2 linked regions of the Shimia isoporae genome follow. The protein of the gene in region 2 interacts with the protein of the main gene of each other region in a pairwise test. Links are inferred from orthologs where the notes say so. Each region holds a gene or a part of one and is shown on either strand. Other genes may lie near its edges.

Evidence for each region. The genes of interacting proteins can lie anywhere in the genome.
Region 1: the proteins of BXY66_RS05795 (region 2) and rlmB interact in binary tests that used the Escherichia coli proteins (3 or more experiments, as listed by UniProt). The link is inferred for Shimia isoporae from one-to-one orthologs.

Annotation. Positions count from the first base shown.
Region 1 is NZ_SMGR01000001.1:2,093,125-2,099,782, forward strand. The notes cover bases 1,220-4,035. They hold rlmB (23S rRNA (guanosine(2251)-2'-O)-methyltransferase RlmB), read right to left. Parts: upstream 3,110-4,035; coding sequence 2,330-3,109; downstream 1,220-2,329. Other genes in these bases: BXY66_RS10295 (ATP-binding protein), read left to right, coding at 1,220-1,315; BXY66_RS10300 (CoA-binding protein), read right to left, coding at 1,312-1,779; BXY66_RS10305 (hypothetical protein), read right to left, coding at 1,962-2,261; BXY66_RS10315 (sensor domain-containing diguanylate cyclase), read left to right, coding at 3,521-4,035. Outside these bases: more of BXY66_RS10295, read left to right, coding at 1-1,219; more of BXY66_RS10315, read left to right, coding at 4,036-5,356; BXY66_RS10320 (sensor domain-containing diguanylate cyclase), read left to right, coding at 5,494-6,658. UniProt on the Escherichia coli protein: Specifically methylates the ribose of guanosine 2251 in 23S rRNA.
Region 2 is NZ_SMGR01000001.1:1,184,461-1,192,024, forward strand. What follows is about bases 139-3,054. They hold BXY66_RS05795 (NAD(P)H-hydrate dehydratase), read left to right. Parts: upstream 139-705; coding sequence 706-2,403; downstream 2,404-3,054. Other genes in these bases: BXY66_RS05790 (NAD(P)H-hydrate epimerase), read left to right, coding at 139-497; BXY66_RS05800 (Hint domain-containing protein), read left to right, coding at 2,478-3,054. Outside these bases: more of BXY66_RS05790, read left to right, coding at 1-138; more of BXY66_RS05800, read left to right, coding at 3,055-3,536; BXY66_RS05810 (hypothetical protein), read left to right, coding at 4,286-4,552; BXY66_RS20675 (hypothetical protein), read left to right, coding at 4,580-4,702; BXY66_RS05815 (hypothetical protein), read right to left, coding at 4,808-5,428; BXY66_RS05820 (hypothetical protein), read left to right, coding at 5,534-5,740; BXY66_RS05825 (hypothetical protein), read right to left, coding at 5,751-6,311; BXY66_RS05830 (hypothetical protein), read right to left, coding at 6,347-6,871; BXY66_RS05835 (HNH endonuclease), read left to right, coding at 7,086-7,445. UniProt on the Escherichia coli protein: Bifunctional enzyme that catalyzes the epimerization of the S- and R-forms of NAD(P)HX and the dehydration of the S-form of NAD(P)HX at the expense of ADP, which is converted to AMP.

The DNA of each region.
Region 1 (6,658 bases), 910 kb from region 2 along the record:
CCTGTTTTTCTTCTCGTATCTGGGCAAACTGCCGGTTGAGAGCGCAGCGGTTCTGTCAATCGTGATCTGTGCCTTCATCTGGGGACTGTCGCTGTTTGACCGAGAACTCAACCGCGCGGAAAACAAATTGGTGGAATTGCGCCAGGAGGCGCAGGACGCCAACCACGCTAAATCGGAGTTTCTGGCCAATATGAGCCACGAAATCCGCACCCCAATGAACGGCTTGTCAGGCGTCTTGCAACTTTTGGAAGACACCGACCTGTCTCCGGAACAACGCGAGCTCATCCATATGGGACAAGCCTCTGGCATGACCCTTTTGCGGTTGATCAACGACGTTCTTGACTATTCCAAGATTGCAGCACGCGGCGTCACATTCGAACGTGTGCCCTGCGCCCCGTCTGAGTTGGCGCAACCTGCCGTGCACGCGCTTCAGGCTGGCGCAGAAACCCGTGGTCTGAAGCTGGTTTACCAACAAGAGAACCGCCTGCCCAAGTGGATTTCCGCTGACCCTGCACGGATGCAGCAAGTTGTCAGCAATCTCGTGAGCAACGCGCTGAAGTTTTCCAGCGAGGGCACTGTCACGGTTAATGTAGGTCGGGAAAACGACCTGATCCGAGTGAGCGTGACGGATCAAGGCATTGGCATGACCGAAGGCGCGCAACGACGGGTTTTCCGCAAGTTTGAACAGGCCAGTGCGTCGACCAACCGCAAATATGGCGGAACCGGCCTTGGGCTTGCGATTTCCAAAGAACTGGTGGAACTGCATGGCGGCGAGATCGGTGTTACAAGCCAACCCGGCAAAGGCAGCACATTCTGGTTCACGGTGCCGATCATCGAAGTTGAAGCACCCGTTCCGGCGGCCACACCTGCCCCAAGCGAGCCAGCAAATGTACCCAATGCACCCGGCGATCGGGAATGCCTGAAAGGGGCAAAGGTTCTGGTGGCTGAGGACACACGCACGAACCAGGTCATTGTTCAACGGTTTCTGCAGTCCATGGGTATCGAACCTGTGATCGTCGACAATGGTCGCGCCGCAGTTGAACATTGCACTCAGACAAAGTTTGACATGATCCTGATGGACATTCAGATGCCGGAAATGGATGGCCTCGAGGCCTGTGCCAGGATCAAAAGCGAAGGTGCGTTGAACGCCAGTACGCCGATGGTTGCACTTTCAGCCAATATCCTGCCAGAACAGACAGCAAGCTACATCAGCGCTGGCATGGCCGCCTGCCTTGGCAAACCATTCCGAAAAGCGGAACTTTCGGACGTGCTTGTCCGTCTGATTGAGCGCTGCACCGAGCGAGGCGCAGCCTAAAGTTTTGATGAGATGATGCCGGTGGCAAACCCGCCCATGCGCAACTCACCAAAGAGCCTTTGGTATTCGATTTTCGGGCACCGGTTCTGAATGACGTCCAAGCCCTTGGCTTCCGCCTTTGCCGCAGCCTCTGCGTTCTCCACGCCGATCTGCATCCAAACAGTTTTCAGCGACGGTAGATGCGCAATTGCGGCGTCGACAATTGGCGGCACAGCTTCGGACCTCCGGAAGATATCCACCATGTCCACCGGCGCGTCGATGTCGGACAAATCCGCGACAACGGTCTCCCCGAAAAGCATTTTGCCAGCATGGCCCGGGTTGACCGGGATTACCCGGTAGCCCTTCAGGGATAGATACCGCGCCACGTAGTAACTTGGGCGTACGGAATTCATAGATACCCCAATCACGGCAACAACTTTTGTCCGTGTGAGAATCTTTTTCAGGTTTGCGTCGGAATATTCCATGCAACGACGCTATCGGGTGTTGTGAAAAAAAAGAAGCGCCCAAACAACGTTTGGGCGCAAGTTCGGAACGAGGGACAGTGAAGCGAAACGCAGGGTTCCACGTCTGCGTTTCTCACTATGTTACGTAGGTGTTGTGACAACGGATTAAAGAGGCGCTCACTGCCGCGTGAACGGATCGCTCTTCAATCAAATATGTCTTCTATGAAGTCGAAAGCTTCCTCGAAGATCTTTTTTGCGAATTTTCTTTTGTTTTTCAGCTTCTTACGGGGCTTCTCAGCAGTCTTCCTTTGCGCCTTGGCACTTGCCGAACGATAGGCAACTTCCCGCTCAACTCGTTGTTTTTGCAAGGGAATGGACTTCAGTTCATGCAACGGTGCACCGCAAGAAGAGCAGGACAGCTCGTGGCGGCTGTCACCTCTCAACACAAGCGCTGCGCGTGTACCGCAGTAACAACAGGTCGCGATTTTCGATGCGCCAGGCAAGTCGGCCTCCTCTCAGGTTTTCTAGAACCTAGGGTGAGCTTCGGGAAATGCGAGAGTTGTTGGCGGATTTATCGGGGCAAAGATGCATAAAGCGCGACAGCCGCAGCGTTGGACACGTTGAGCGAGCCAAAGGCGCCGGCAAACTCGATCTTGACCAACTGATCTACCGTCTCCTTGGTTTTCTCGCGCAAGCCCGGCCCTTCGGCCCCCATCACCAAAGCAACCGGTTGATCCTTGCGGCCTTCCAACGCAGTTTCGATTGTCTGATCTGCCTCTCCGTCAAGACCTAGAACAAGGTAGCCCATGTTCTGCAATTCCGAGATGGCATCTGCCAAGTTGCGCAAACGTAGATATGGCTGACGTTCCAAAGCGCCGCTGGCCGTTTTGGCCAAGGCGCCCGTTTCCGGTGCCGAGTGGTGGCGGGTCCCGATCACAGCCAGCGCACCAAAGACTTCAGCGGAGCGCAGGATCGCGCCCACATTGTGCGGGTCAGTCACTCGGTCCAACAGAATGAGACGCTGTGGACGTTCGTCATCAGCAATGGCCCGGTCGGCCAAACGTCCCCAATCCAGAGGCTTAACTTCCAGCGCTGCGCCTTGATGTACGGACTGCGGGTCAAGAGGAGCGGTGAACTTGCGCGGGTCAGCCATTTCGGGTGTTATTCCCGCTTCGGCAATGGCATCTGCAAGTTTGTCAGCGGCATTTCTGGTCACGATAAGACGCAATTTTTCGCGTGCAGGATTCGTCAGAGCGTCGCGCACTGCGTGCAATCCAAAAAGCCAGACAGTTTCGGATGCGGCTTTGCGTTTTGCCTGCTCTTTTTCGACCACCCACTTGGGTTTTTTCATGGTCCAGACCCCTTAAAATGCTGAAGGGGCATCAATGCGATGCCCAGCCGCCATGTGCAAGATATTTTCTTGTTGACGCCCCCCACACATCAAAGTAATCAGCCCCTCACACCACGGTCGCAAGACCGAAGAAAGTGGGCGACAGGCCGCAAGGTGTGGCAGGGGACTGTAACTCCCTCGCGGAGACGCACGCTTGGTTCGATTCCAAGGTCGCCCACCACTTTCTCTCTTGAAATCAGCAACAAACACGCGCCTTTGCGCGGGCTTTTGCCGACAATTCCGCCCAAACGGCGGATGTTTCTGATTTGATAAAAATACGGGTGTCAATGGCCGTTTTCCGGTCACTCTCCTTTAGGTCTCATTAAGTCCTTTGCCCTACTTCGAGCCGCGATACACCCTCGGAGAAACCGCGTGGAATTCAGCCGTTCACACTTGAAAGCGCTGCTTTTTGTTGCCTTGGTCGCCTGCGTTGCCGCTGCGCCGTTCTTTGTGCATTTTCTGGGCAAGTCCAGCGCGCGGAACACTGCCAATGACAGCTACGAACAGGTACTGGATGGCGAATGGCACTTTGCATGGGGAGAGTATTTGTCTCCCGCGGCCGTCCTTGAGGCCTTGGCTGCAAACACTCTGGATGTGGTTTCCACCCCGTCAACCTGGGCCAGCCATTTGCCGCATGACTCTGCAAATCCGTACAATCACGGCATTGCCACTTATGCCCGCGAATTGCATCTTCCGGAAGACAAGGACATTTCCCTCGTTCTGCACGTTGAACGGATACCGGAAGCCTACGAGGTCTTTTGGGTTCCCAAAGGATCCCCAGACGCAGCAATACGCATCGCCTCCGAGGGCAACCTAACTGGCCCGGCAAAAGCCGCTTATGTCGACCTATCCCACCCTGTAAACGGAAGCGGTAAAGGTGTCCTTTTGATACACGTCCGCAAGGACGTTCTGGCTTGGGGCGGCTTTTTTAACCCGCCGCGCATCACAACGTCGGAAATCGACAACGTTAACCGCAAGCTCCAACGTATTTTTGACGGCTTTTGGACGGGCTGTCTGTTTTTTGCGGTTTTCCAGAACTTCTACCTGTTCAGTCTGCGCCGCAACGATTATGCGCCATTGCTGCTCGGAAACGCAGCATTGATCGTAATGCTGCACCTTGCTGCGTCATCGAACTCGCTCGAAGTCATTTTCGGCACTGGAGTTCACGTTCTCAGGACCAGGATCGAACTGCTGGCCACCGTTACAGTCGGGCCGATCCTGCTTTTGACAATCCGATACCTCATTCCTCCGCTGATCGGCCCCGTGCTCATGTGGACCATTGTCGGGTTCGGAGGCTTTGCAGGCATCTTCATTCTGGCGGCGCCCGCCGACCTGATGTCGTACTATCTTCTCGTCTATGAGGCCTTCCTGATCCTCGTTTTCCTGGTGATGGGCTACGGTTTGGGGCGGGCTATGCTTGACGGCAAACAAGGTGCTACGACATTGATGCTGGCGCTTGTTTTTATACTTTCCGCTGCGGTTCACGACATCATCGCGGCAGAAACCGGAAGCACACAGTACCGCATCACAGCAATGGCCATTTTTGTCTTTATGGCACTTTGCACATTGTTTGTCGGGCGCAAGGTTTCAATCGCCATCAGTCGCAGTCAGATGCTGGAAGAAGAAAAGGAAATGCTCAAAAAGCTGCACAGCGACGCAGTGAATTCGGCGCGGCGCGATCATCTGACAGGGCTGTTGAACCGACAGGCTTTTGATCATGAGTTCACCCACGCATGGCGAGCATCCAACGCCAAGGTCGAGCCGCTCTCGGTTGTCCTGTTCGACATCGATCATTTCAAACAAGTCAACGATACGTATGGGCACCCGATGGGGGACCGTGTACTGAAATCGCTGGCCGATCGATTGGCGGACTTCCCGATGCGTCGGCACGACCGTGTTTGCCGCTATGGCGGGGAGGAGTTCGCGCTCATTCTGCCAAACACACTCTTGGAAGACGCCTTGTTGGTGGCTGAAAAAATCCGCGAAGACGTGGCCGAGACTCCTGTGATCGACGATCCTGAATTTGCGTTGTCTGTAACTTGCAGTTTTGGTGTGGCATGTACGATCACAGCATCCGGATGCTCCGCCGAAAGCCTTCTGGAGCGCGCGGACGAGGCCCTTTATGCCGCAAAAGATCAGGGCCGCAACTGCGTCAACGGCGTTTACAGCCTCCAGCACCCGCAGTTCCCCGACATCTCCGCGACATGAATCGAACCATGACGGACGGTGCGACGGCAGCGTACGAATTATTGCGTAGAATTCACTTCACCAACCGAAGTTTTATCGCCTCTTAAGCTTTCGACCTTAGAACCCAATACAAGTACTAAATTGGCCGGAGCCGGTTGTTGTCATACCTGATACCTCACTTTACGCGCGTGCTCATGCTGGCACTGGCGCTCATATTGCCCATCAAGGCAATGGCCCAGTCCGACCTGGCAATTTTTGCTCCCGAAGAAGGCGACTCGCTGACTGTTCCTCTCCAAGGGGAATGGGGTTTCGCATGGGGCGAGCTTTTGTCTCCGATGGAAGCGCATAAAGCCTATACCGAGGGCACACTGGAGCGGGCACCGGTGCCCAGTCGCTGGCAGGACTTCATCCCCAAAGACCCGGAAAACCCCTATTATCACGGGGTTGCGACCTATGTCGCGCCGGTCGACGTACCGTTGACCAACGAACATCTTGTGTTGGCGATGAGCACGATCTCTGAAGCGTACAGAGTGTATTGGGTTCCTCTGGTTGGCCCACATTACTGGCACATGGTGGCAGAAGCCGGACATATGGAAGGCGAACCACAAGCCGCAATCCGCAACCAGGTGCATGACTTTCAGGGGCGTGGCAAAGGCCTCTTGGTGTTGCAGGTTCGCAAGGATGTGTTTGGTTGGAGCGGAATCAACTCTTGGAACGGGATTCTCAACAAGCCGGAGATCACAACCCGCGAAGCCAATCTTGCCGAACGGACACATCACGAGCTGATTCTCGGCATCGTGGTCGGCATCATTATGTTTACGATGGCGCAGAACTTTTTTCTCTATGGTCTGAACCCGAAAGACGCCGCCCCGTTCTATCTGGCTTTCGGCTGTTTGCTGATTGCCATGCGTGCACTCATTCTCTGGGACAAGATCGAGCTTTGGTTCGGCCCCGAATGGTTCGTCATCCGAATGCGGCTTGAGATGATGAACATCGTTTTTGCCACGACTATGTTGGTTGGCCTGAACCGCGCCCTATTGCCTGACTACTACCCGGCTTGGCTGATGCGGGCTGTCCTCACAGTCGTCGCGTTGTTGTGCGGCTTTATTCTGACCGCCCCGCCGGACATGATGAGCAATTCCCTCCCCGTCTATCAGGCCCATGCGCTCTTTGTTTGCGTCGCGTCGCTTTGGGGTATCGTGCGTGCAATTCTGGCCCGCGAACAGGGCGCGGTGTTTGCCAGCGTCGCACTTGGCACGCTGATTTTCGGAGCGTCCCACGACGTGGTGTCCGTCATTCTCACAGATTATGAGGTTCTGCTAA
Region 2 (7,564 bases):
TTGCTAAGTTGCTTGCCGATCGCGGATTGAATGTAGAAGTCTTTTTCTTGGGGCCGCCCTCCATACAGCCACCAGAAGCTCACAAATGCGCAGAGCTCTGGTATAAAAAGTATAAGCAGCTTCACGCTATATACCCGCTGGGTCATAGAGACATGAGGTTGGCAGAAAAGAAGTTTGATGTGTTTGTTGATGCAATTTTTGGAACCGGATTGGACCGTCCATTGCCGGAGGAAATCTTGGAGCTGTTCAATAACATCCGGTACGAAAGAAATTGGCAGTCCAATAGGCTGGTGGCGGTTGATATTTTAAGCGGATTGAACGGAGACACCGGCGAAGAAATGTCTGAGCTTTGCCTTCGTGCCGACCTAACAGTGACATTTCATAGAGCGAAATGCGGACACACGCGGCGTCGTGCAAAAGAGTGGTCTGGCAAGCTGGTGGTAAAGGATATTGGGTTGGGAAACGGCCCGCAGGTTGACCAAAAAAACGAAAATTGAGTGACGGACGCTCGAAAAAGCACGCCGTACGGGTCAATCAAAAATGCGCTAGCGTCACGAACTAGGATTGGCGGTCGCAACGTCTGCCCGGTGTCGGTCTGGTGTCGTGCGTTTCCGAGTGCACTCCGGGAGGGCCGATTAGGCTGGTGTCATAGGAAATTGTCAGTGTGGCGAAAGCCGCTCAATCGAACTTAGGGAAGATTTGGAAATGAGCGAATTGCTAACGGCTGCGCAAATGCGCGCCATCGAGCAGGCGGCGATTGAGTCGGGTGAAGTGACTGGTCTGGAGTTGATGGAGCGGGCCGGGCGGGGTGTTGTGGAGGCCATTTTCGAGGAGTGGCCGGAGCTTGGGGAGGAGCGGGGCAGGGCTGGTGACTCTGGCAAGCCCGAGAGTTCCAACACAGAAAAGGCGCGGCGAGCGGTCGTGCTATGCGGTCCGGGGAACAATGGCGGCGACGGGTTTGTGGTGGCGCGGCTGTTGCAGGGGCGCGGCTGGGATGTGGAGGTGTTTCTTTATGGGGATGCCAAGAAGTTGCCGCCGGATGCGCGCTGGAATTATGAGCGGTGGGTGGAGATTGGGGCGGTTGAGGCGCTGGAGGAATACGCCCATTCGGATGGCTGGCAATGCGATGTGCTTGTCGACGCGTTGTTCGGAACCGGGTTGAAGCGCGGCTTGCAGGAACTTAGCAACCTCTTCTGGAATATGGAGGACATGGTCGATTGTTTTGATGTTGAGTTCGGGCACGAACGCGGGCGACCAGCAATTGTCGCGGTAGACATTCCCAGCGGCGTCTGTGCCGACAGCGGGTGTGAGTTTGAGCATGAAGAGGTCTGGCACAGGTTTTCTGCCGCGGCCCACCTTACGATTTCGTTTCATCGCGCAAAAGTGGGCCACATTCTGGGCGAGGGCGCGAAAAGGCGTGGAAAGTTGCGGGTAGTGGATATCGGACTAGAAGACACTCAAAGCAGGCACTTGTGGGTGAAGAACTGCGCTCCAGAAGTTGGGGATGACGTGGCTCTATGGCGTGTCGCTAGAAGGAGCTTAGTTAAGGAGGTTGGCGCGATACATCCGAGTTTTATTTGCAAGCGAAGCGACAGCCACAAATTCTCCCACGGCCACGCCCTCATCCTCACCGGAGGCTCCGGCAAAACCGGCGCGGCGCGGCTGGCGGCGCGGGGGGCGTTGCGGGTTGGCGCGGGGCTGGTGACGCTCGGTGTGCCGCCCTCGGCGCAGCAGGAGGTGGCCTGTCAGATCACGGCGTTGATGCTCAAGCGGGTGGCGGATGGTGAGCGGCTGTCGGCTGTTTTGGACGATGCGCGGATCAACGCGCTGTGTCTGGGGCCGGGAATGGGCTTGGTGCGGGCGCGGGAGCTGGTACCGGTGGCTTTGGCGACCAAGCGTGCGACGGTGTTGGATGCGGATGCGTTGACGGCGTTTGCAAAGGGGCCGGAAACGCTTTTTGAGATGCTACATGAGAAATGCGTGCTGACGCCGCATGGCGGGGAGTTTGCCAAGTTGTTTCCCGACATTGCCGCGAAGTTGGCGGAGGTGCCCACCAAGGGACCGGCTTATTCCAAGGTGGATGCGACGCGGGAGGCGGCGGCGCGGGCCGGGTGTGTTGTTCTTTATAAAGGGGCGGATACGGTGATCGCGGACCCCTCTGGTCGGTGTTCGGTGAATGCGGCGGTCTATGAGCGGGCGGCGCCGTGGTTGGCGACCGCGGGCTCGGGTGATGTTCTTGCGGGTTTCATCGCGGGGCTTTTGGCGCGGGGATTTGCGCCGATGGCAGCGGCGGAGACGGCAGCGTGGTTGCATGTGGAATGCGCGCGTGCGTTCGGGCCCGGTCTGATCGCGGAAGACCTGCCCGAAATACTGCCGAAAGTGCTTGCCGGCCTTGCGGAGTGATTGCGAGGTTGTTCCAATTTGTGATAAACTTTCCGGAATAACAAAACTACGCGGATCGGGCAGGTCCAGCTTACATGGCAAATTACAGTTTTTGGGCTCTTGGCGAGTCCCATGTTTCGGTGTCCGGCGGAGAGCAGCTGGATGGAGTCACGCAGGGCGATGGATCTCACCTTGTGGGGGAGACGATCACGCTGAACGCCAGCGCGTGGGAGCAAATTCACGTAAGCGACGGCGGCAGTGACAGCAATTTCGACGACAACGACGGCAATCAGAGGCTCGACGGAACGCAAACCTTCGATGGCGTCAGCTATTCCAACAACACACGGATCGAAGCCGAATACGAGTTTGTGCTGCAGGACCCCAATACCGGCCTGACGTATCGGGTCCTGTCTGTGAATTTTCGCAACTCGTCGCCAGCCTACGGCACGATCGAGGGCTTGGCGTTTGTCGACGAATTCCCACCGGTTGGTGTCGCGCTCAACGTCATTTCTGCTCAGGAGGGACCTTCGGGTGGGTCGGCTGTTGAACAAAGCACAATCGCAGCACCGCCATGTTTTACGCCGGGAACCCGTATCCGCATGAAGCGTGGAGAAAAGCCGGTCGAAGAGATACAGGTCGGTGATGAAGTCATGACACTGGATCGCGGACCGCAGACAGTGCGTTGGGTCGGCCATGTGAGCGTGTCAGAAGATGTGCTTCGGACGCGACCCGAATACCGGCCTATCCTCATCCGCAAAGGCGCACTTGGTGTGATGATGCCGGAGCGGGACATGATGGTTTCGCCTCAGCATCGAATTTTGCTGGGTGGCTGGCGGGCCGAGTTGATTTGCGGTGAGCCGCAGGTGCTGGCAGCGGCTGCACATCTTGTGGACGGCGAGGGAGTTCGCGTGGCTGAAGGTTTGCGCGCTGTCACCTATATTCATCTGCAGCTGGACCAACACGAAATCTTGCTCTCTGATGGGGTGCCGAGCGAAAGTTTGAACCCTGGTGAGGTCGCGATGTCGTCCTTGCCCGACGAGTCAAAGGCCGAGTTGCGTGCCCTGTTTCCGGAACTTGAGGCTGGCCCCGAGCGTGCTCCGGCCCGCCCGTTGGCGTATCGGCGTGAAGTCGAGGCCATTCTTGCGGTAGGGTAATCGCAAAGAAATGCGCGTTGCGATATTTTTCCTCTCGCATCCCTGAAAAAGCTTTGCTAAGAGGCGCGCTACGTGCGGGTGTGGCGAAATTGGTAGACGCACCAGATTTAGGTTCTGGCGCCGCGAGGCGTGGGGGTTCAAGTCCCTCCACCCGCACCACTACATCATTGAAAAAAATGAAAAAACGTGATGGGTGGGGTTTTGGCCCCCACTTTGGTCCCCACTTCTATTTTAGCTTCATGGGTGTGGACAGAGTCGATTTGCGCGACGGCGTAGACTGGGTGCGCACCTTCAAACGGGCGAAACTTCTCGAGCACGCCGGACTTCACCATCCGCTAAAAGGTGTCGCGGCCAAATGGCTAGCGCGCCCACCTTAAGAGCGGACTGCCAGGCGCAGGTCCGCTGCCAACCATTGCGGCCAGAGAAGACCGCGGGAACGCCATTAAAGACTAGACCGAAGAGAATTACCATTGCGGCAGCGCCACGCAGTAACGTATCATGGAAGCACAAAATGCTTTGGCTGACGCGCAGAACTTGGACTTAAACAAGCTACACAAAACCTTCCGCTGGAAGAAATAAAACCGTTTTTGGAAGTTTTATTTCTTCCGAAAACCGCGCCGCTGAAAGGAAAAGAGAAGAAATCAAAAGAAAGAGATACAGGCTTGCGCGGACGTTTTTGCAGGGGATTGGTCTGCAAAACAGCGCAGTGCCTGAGGATAAGTCGCGATTGCTGAGAAAAGCGCAGGCACATGGAAGGTCAGGCACTGAAAGACGGCAAAGACCGTGTGAGAGACTTGTTGATCAAACCGCTGCTGGAACTGGGCATGGTTCGCAAGCGCAATGTGAGTGAGAGCAAACACCAAGCGTTTCTGGATGGCCCGATGGCGCGGCTGGCCTATATGAAGGCCGACCGGTTGGAAGCGCTGCGCGAAACCGTCGCCAACTGTGCAACCGGCGCGCACAAAAATTGCTGGTCGTCCGAAGTCTCCATCGCCAATTGGGCGCGCGCTCTTTAGGTGCCGCCATCCAGCGAAAGCAGGCTGGTGCGGTCTTATCTGCAATCCGCTTTGCGAGCGGTGCTGGACCGGATGATGGGGCCAGCCATCCGAGCAAACCAGCTGGCGATCACCTATGGCGAGGGTCACACCAATCTAATCTTTGGGTGAGTTGGAATTTCGTGGGCGAGGCGAGGAACGGAAGAAGTGTCTCCACCAGCTCATCTTCTCACCCAATTAGGTCACAACGCGCGCGGGGAATTGGTGGCTTTCCCATTACAGCCAATCAAGCAAATAGGCGAGTTTTTCGATTGTCGGGAAGACTAACGCTACAAAGAAAACTAGAAGCGGAGCCACCAAGTTTACTGCAACGAACTCGGCGTCCTGAGTCCAATTCACCCAGCGGGTCTTTTTATCGATCACCGCTTGGACAATTTTTCTAGATCCCGTTTCAAGCCGATAAGGCAGACCCTCAAACTCCTGTGTCATGGAGTTCAGTAGGTTCCGTTCGGATTCAGTAAGAGTCGCGAACGGACTGCCGCTGCGAACTTGATCGATTAGCTCCCTCAGTTCTTTTTGAGTAACTTCGTTTATCTCTATGGATATTAGCTTGGAAATTTCTTTCGCTTTGCGTGAAATCGTGTCGAGCCTGTCCGACTGAATTGCAGTGACGGTAAATGGGACCGCGCGAAAGATAAAAATGACAAAGAAGTAGAGGCAAGCCGCCTGCGCCGCGAAGATCAGTTTTTCAGCGTCTACTGCTAGCTTTAGCTTAAACACTTCGATGTGGTCGGATTGAAACGTCAGCGCCTGAACCACAATCAACGCAACTGAGGAAGCCATAAAGGCGCGTTTGGTTTTTTCAAAATCACTATGGTCTGAGAGAAGTTCTTTCATCGATTGGTCCTTGAATTTTCTTCCGAGGACTAAACGGTAAGGGCCAAGGCAAATCAACCTACAGCAATAGCGGAGAGGCAGCCGACCTGGCGGACCTGGGCAGCCATGCAGCTGGTCGACATCGTTTGTCTGGAAGACGGCACCTTGTCCGATGTGCTGCGCCAACACGGCTGGACGAAGAACGCAAAGTTGATCGCGGATCTGCAATCCGCATTGCGCGCGGTGCTGGACCGGATGATGGGGCCAGCCATCCGCGCAAACCAGCGCGCGATCACCTTTAGTGAAGGCCGCACCAACCCGATCTTTGGGTGATCAATTGGCGTCAATAGTCGAGGACTTGTTCTGAAAAGCCAGTGCCTAAAAGCGCTCCTACGCATTTCAGTACCTTGGTGTCCTCGCCATCCATGAAGTATTCAATGACGGAGATCTGAAACTTCTTATCTAGCCCCTTCAGGCTTTCCGTTCCAACTTCGGACGACCCGGTCGTATAGCCTATGTGGGTAAAGAGAGAGGACCACCTTGAGTATTCTCCGACTCCTAATTCGCCACTTGCAGGCCAGACGCCTCCATCAAGGCGCAATTGAACCAATTTGTCGTCGCAGAGAGACGCGGCTTCTTCTCTTGAGCGATCCGTTTCTGAAACTAGCGCTCGCGCCGCAAACACCCCAATGGTATTCGTCTCAAAAAAAAAGTTGGTCGAGTAATGATATTTGTCGCCGTCCTTTTGGGACTCCTGCAAGCGTTGCTGGAGTCTAACCAATCCCAAATCAAGTAGAGAAGCAGGTTCCGTCATTAAGTGTTTGGTGATGTCGTCTGGCCCTGCGCTGACTGGCGTTCCAAGCGTCAAAGCGGCAGCGGTGATCGATGCAATAGCGGATTTCATGATGTCGCCCTTATTCATTTTCGGGTTAGCCTCAGTTACTCAGTGAAGCTTACGCTTGTGCCAGCGAGTTTGGCAGAGCAGTGCAGCACCCCTCCACTAAAATAGGTGCTAGTGCCAATGGTGATCTTTTTATCGAGGTCAGCAAGGCGCGTGTGTTGCTCGGTTATGCCACCGTTCACAAAACCTGTATGGCTGAACAGCCCTGCGTAGATGCTGTGTTTCATGCTCTGGTATAGGTTTCCATCGGGATCATAGCCTGCATTGTTGCGGACTAGGCCAATGGCTCGGCGGCATTCGGCCTTGTGATTTTCTAAGTTTTTGCCTTTGGAGGATTGAATGAGTTCTATTTCAATTTGGTTGGTGTCCCAGTCGTAGGAAGCAGTCGCCCAAAACGATCCGAGGTCCATCTTGTCCAATCTGTTTGTCAAGCGGTACACTCCCCAGTCCAGCAAGGTCACATACTCATTCATCAAATGCCTTGTCGTCTCGTCTGGTCCAGCATTTGCTGGCGCTCCGAGCGTCAATGCGGCGGCGGTGATCACGGCGATTGCGGGTTTCATGGCGGATGATCCTGTATTGAATTCAGGCTTTGGCTACAGGATTTTGGTTAACGGATATTCAACACGCAATGACTGGTTATTTAATTATGAAAACAAAGACTTATGAGAAAGTTGTTGACGCTTAATCCACCGGCATCTTATCACTTGTGCATCATCTACAAGAGCGCCCACCGGAAACGGTCGGGCGCTTTTGCTTTGGCGGCGGGGTCATGACATGGCGAGTGAGTCCTACCATCACCTTTACAACAAGGCGGCGTGGCGAAGTGGGTTGCGGCCAGCGCACCTTCTGAAGGAGCCGGTCTGTCGGGCTTGTGCGCGGCGCGGCATCATCAATGTCGGGTCGCTTACGGCATCGGGCGCAAAGCAAACCAACCCGCGCCGCTGTTACCTGGCGGTTGACCATATCATCCCGCATCGCGGCGATCTGGAATTGTTCTTTGATCCTGAAAACCTCCAGACACTTTGCCCTGATGATCACGACCAAAACAAACAGCGTCTGGAAGTGCGCGGCTATTCCGAAGAGCGCGGCGCAGACGGCTGGCCGATTGATCCGCAGCATCCGGCAAACCGCTGATCTGAAAAGGGAGGGGGGAGGGTTCAAGAAATCCCGCCCAAGCATGAAACCGGAGGGGGAACCTTTCTGTGTGCAAAGTCGGAATTGAATAGAGAAAGCCACATCTGAGAGGGTTTTGA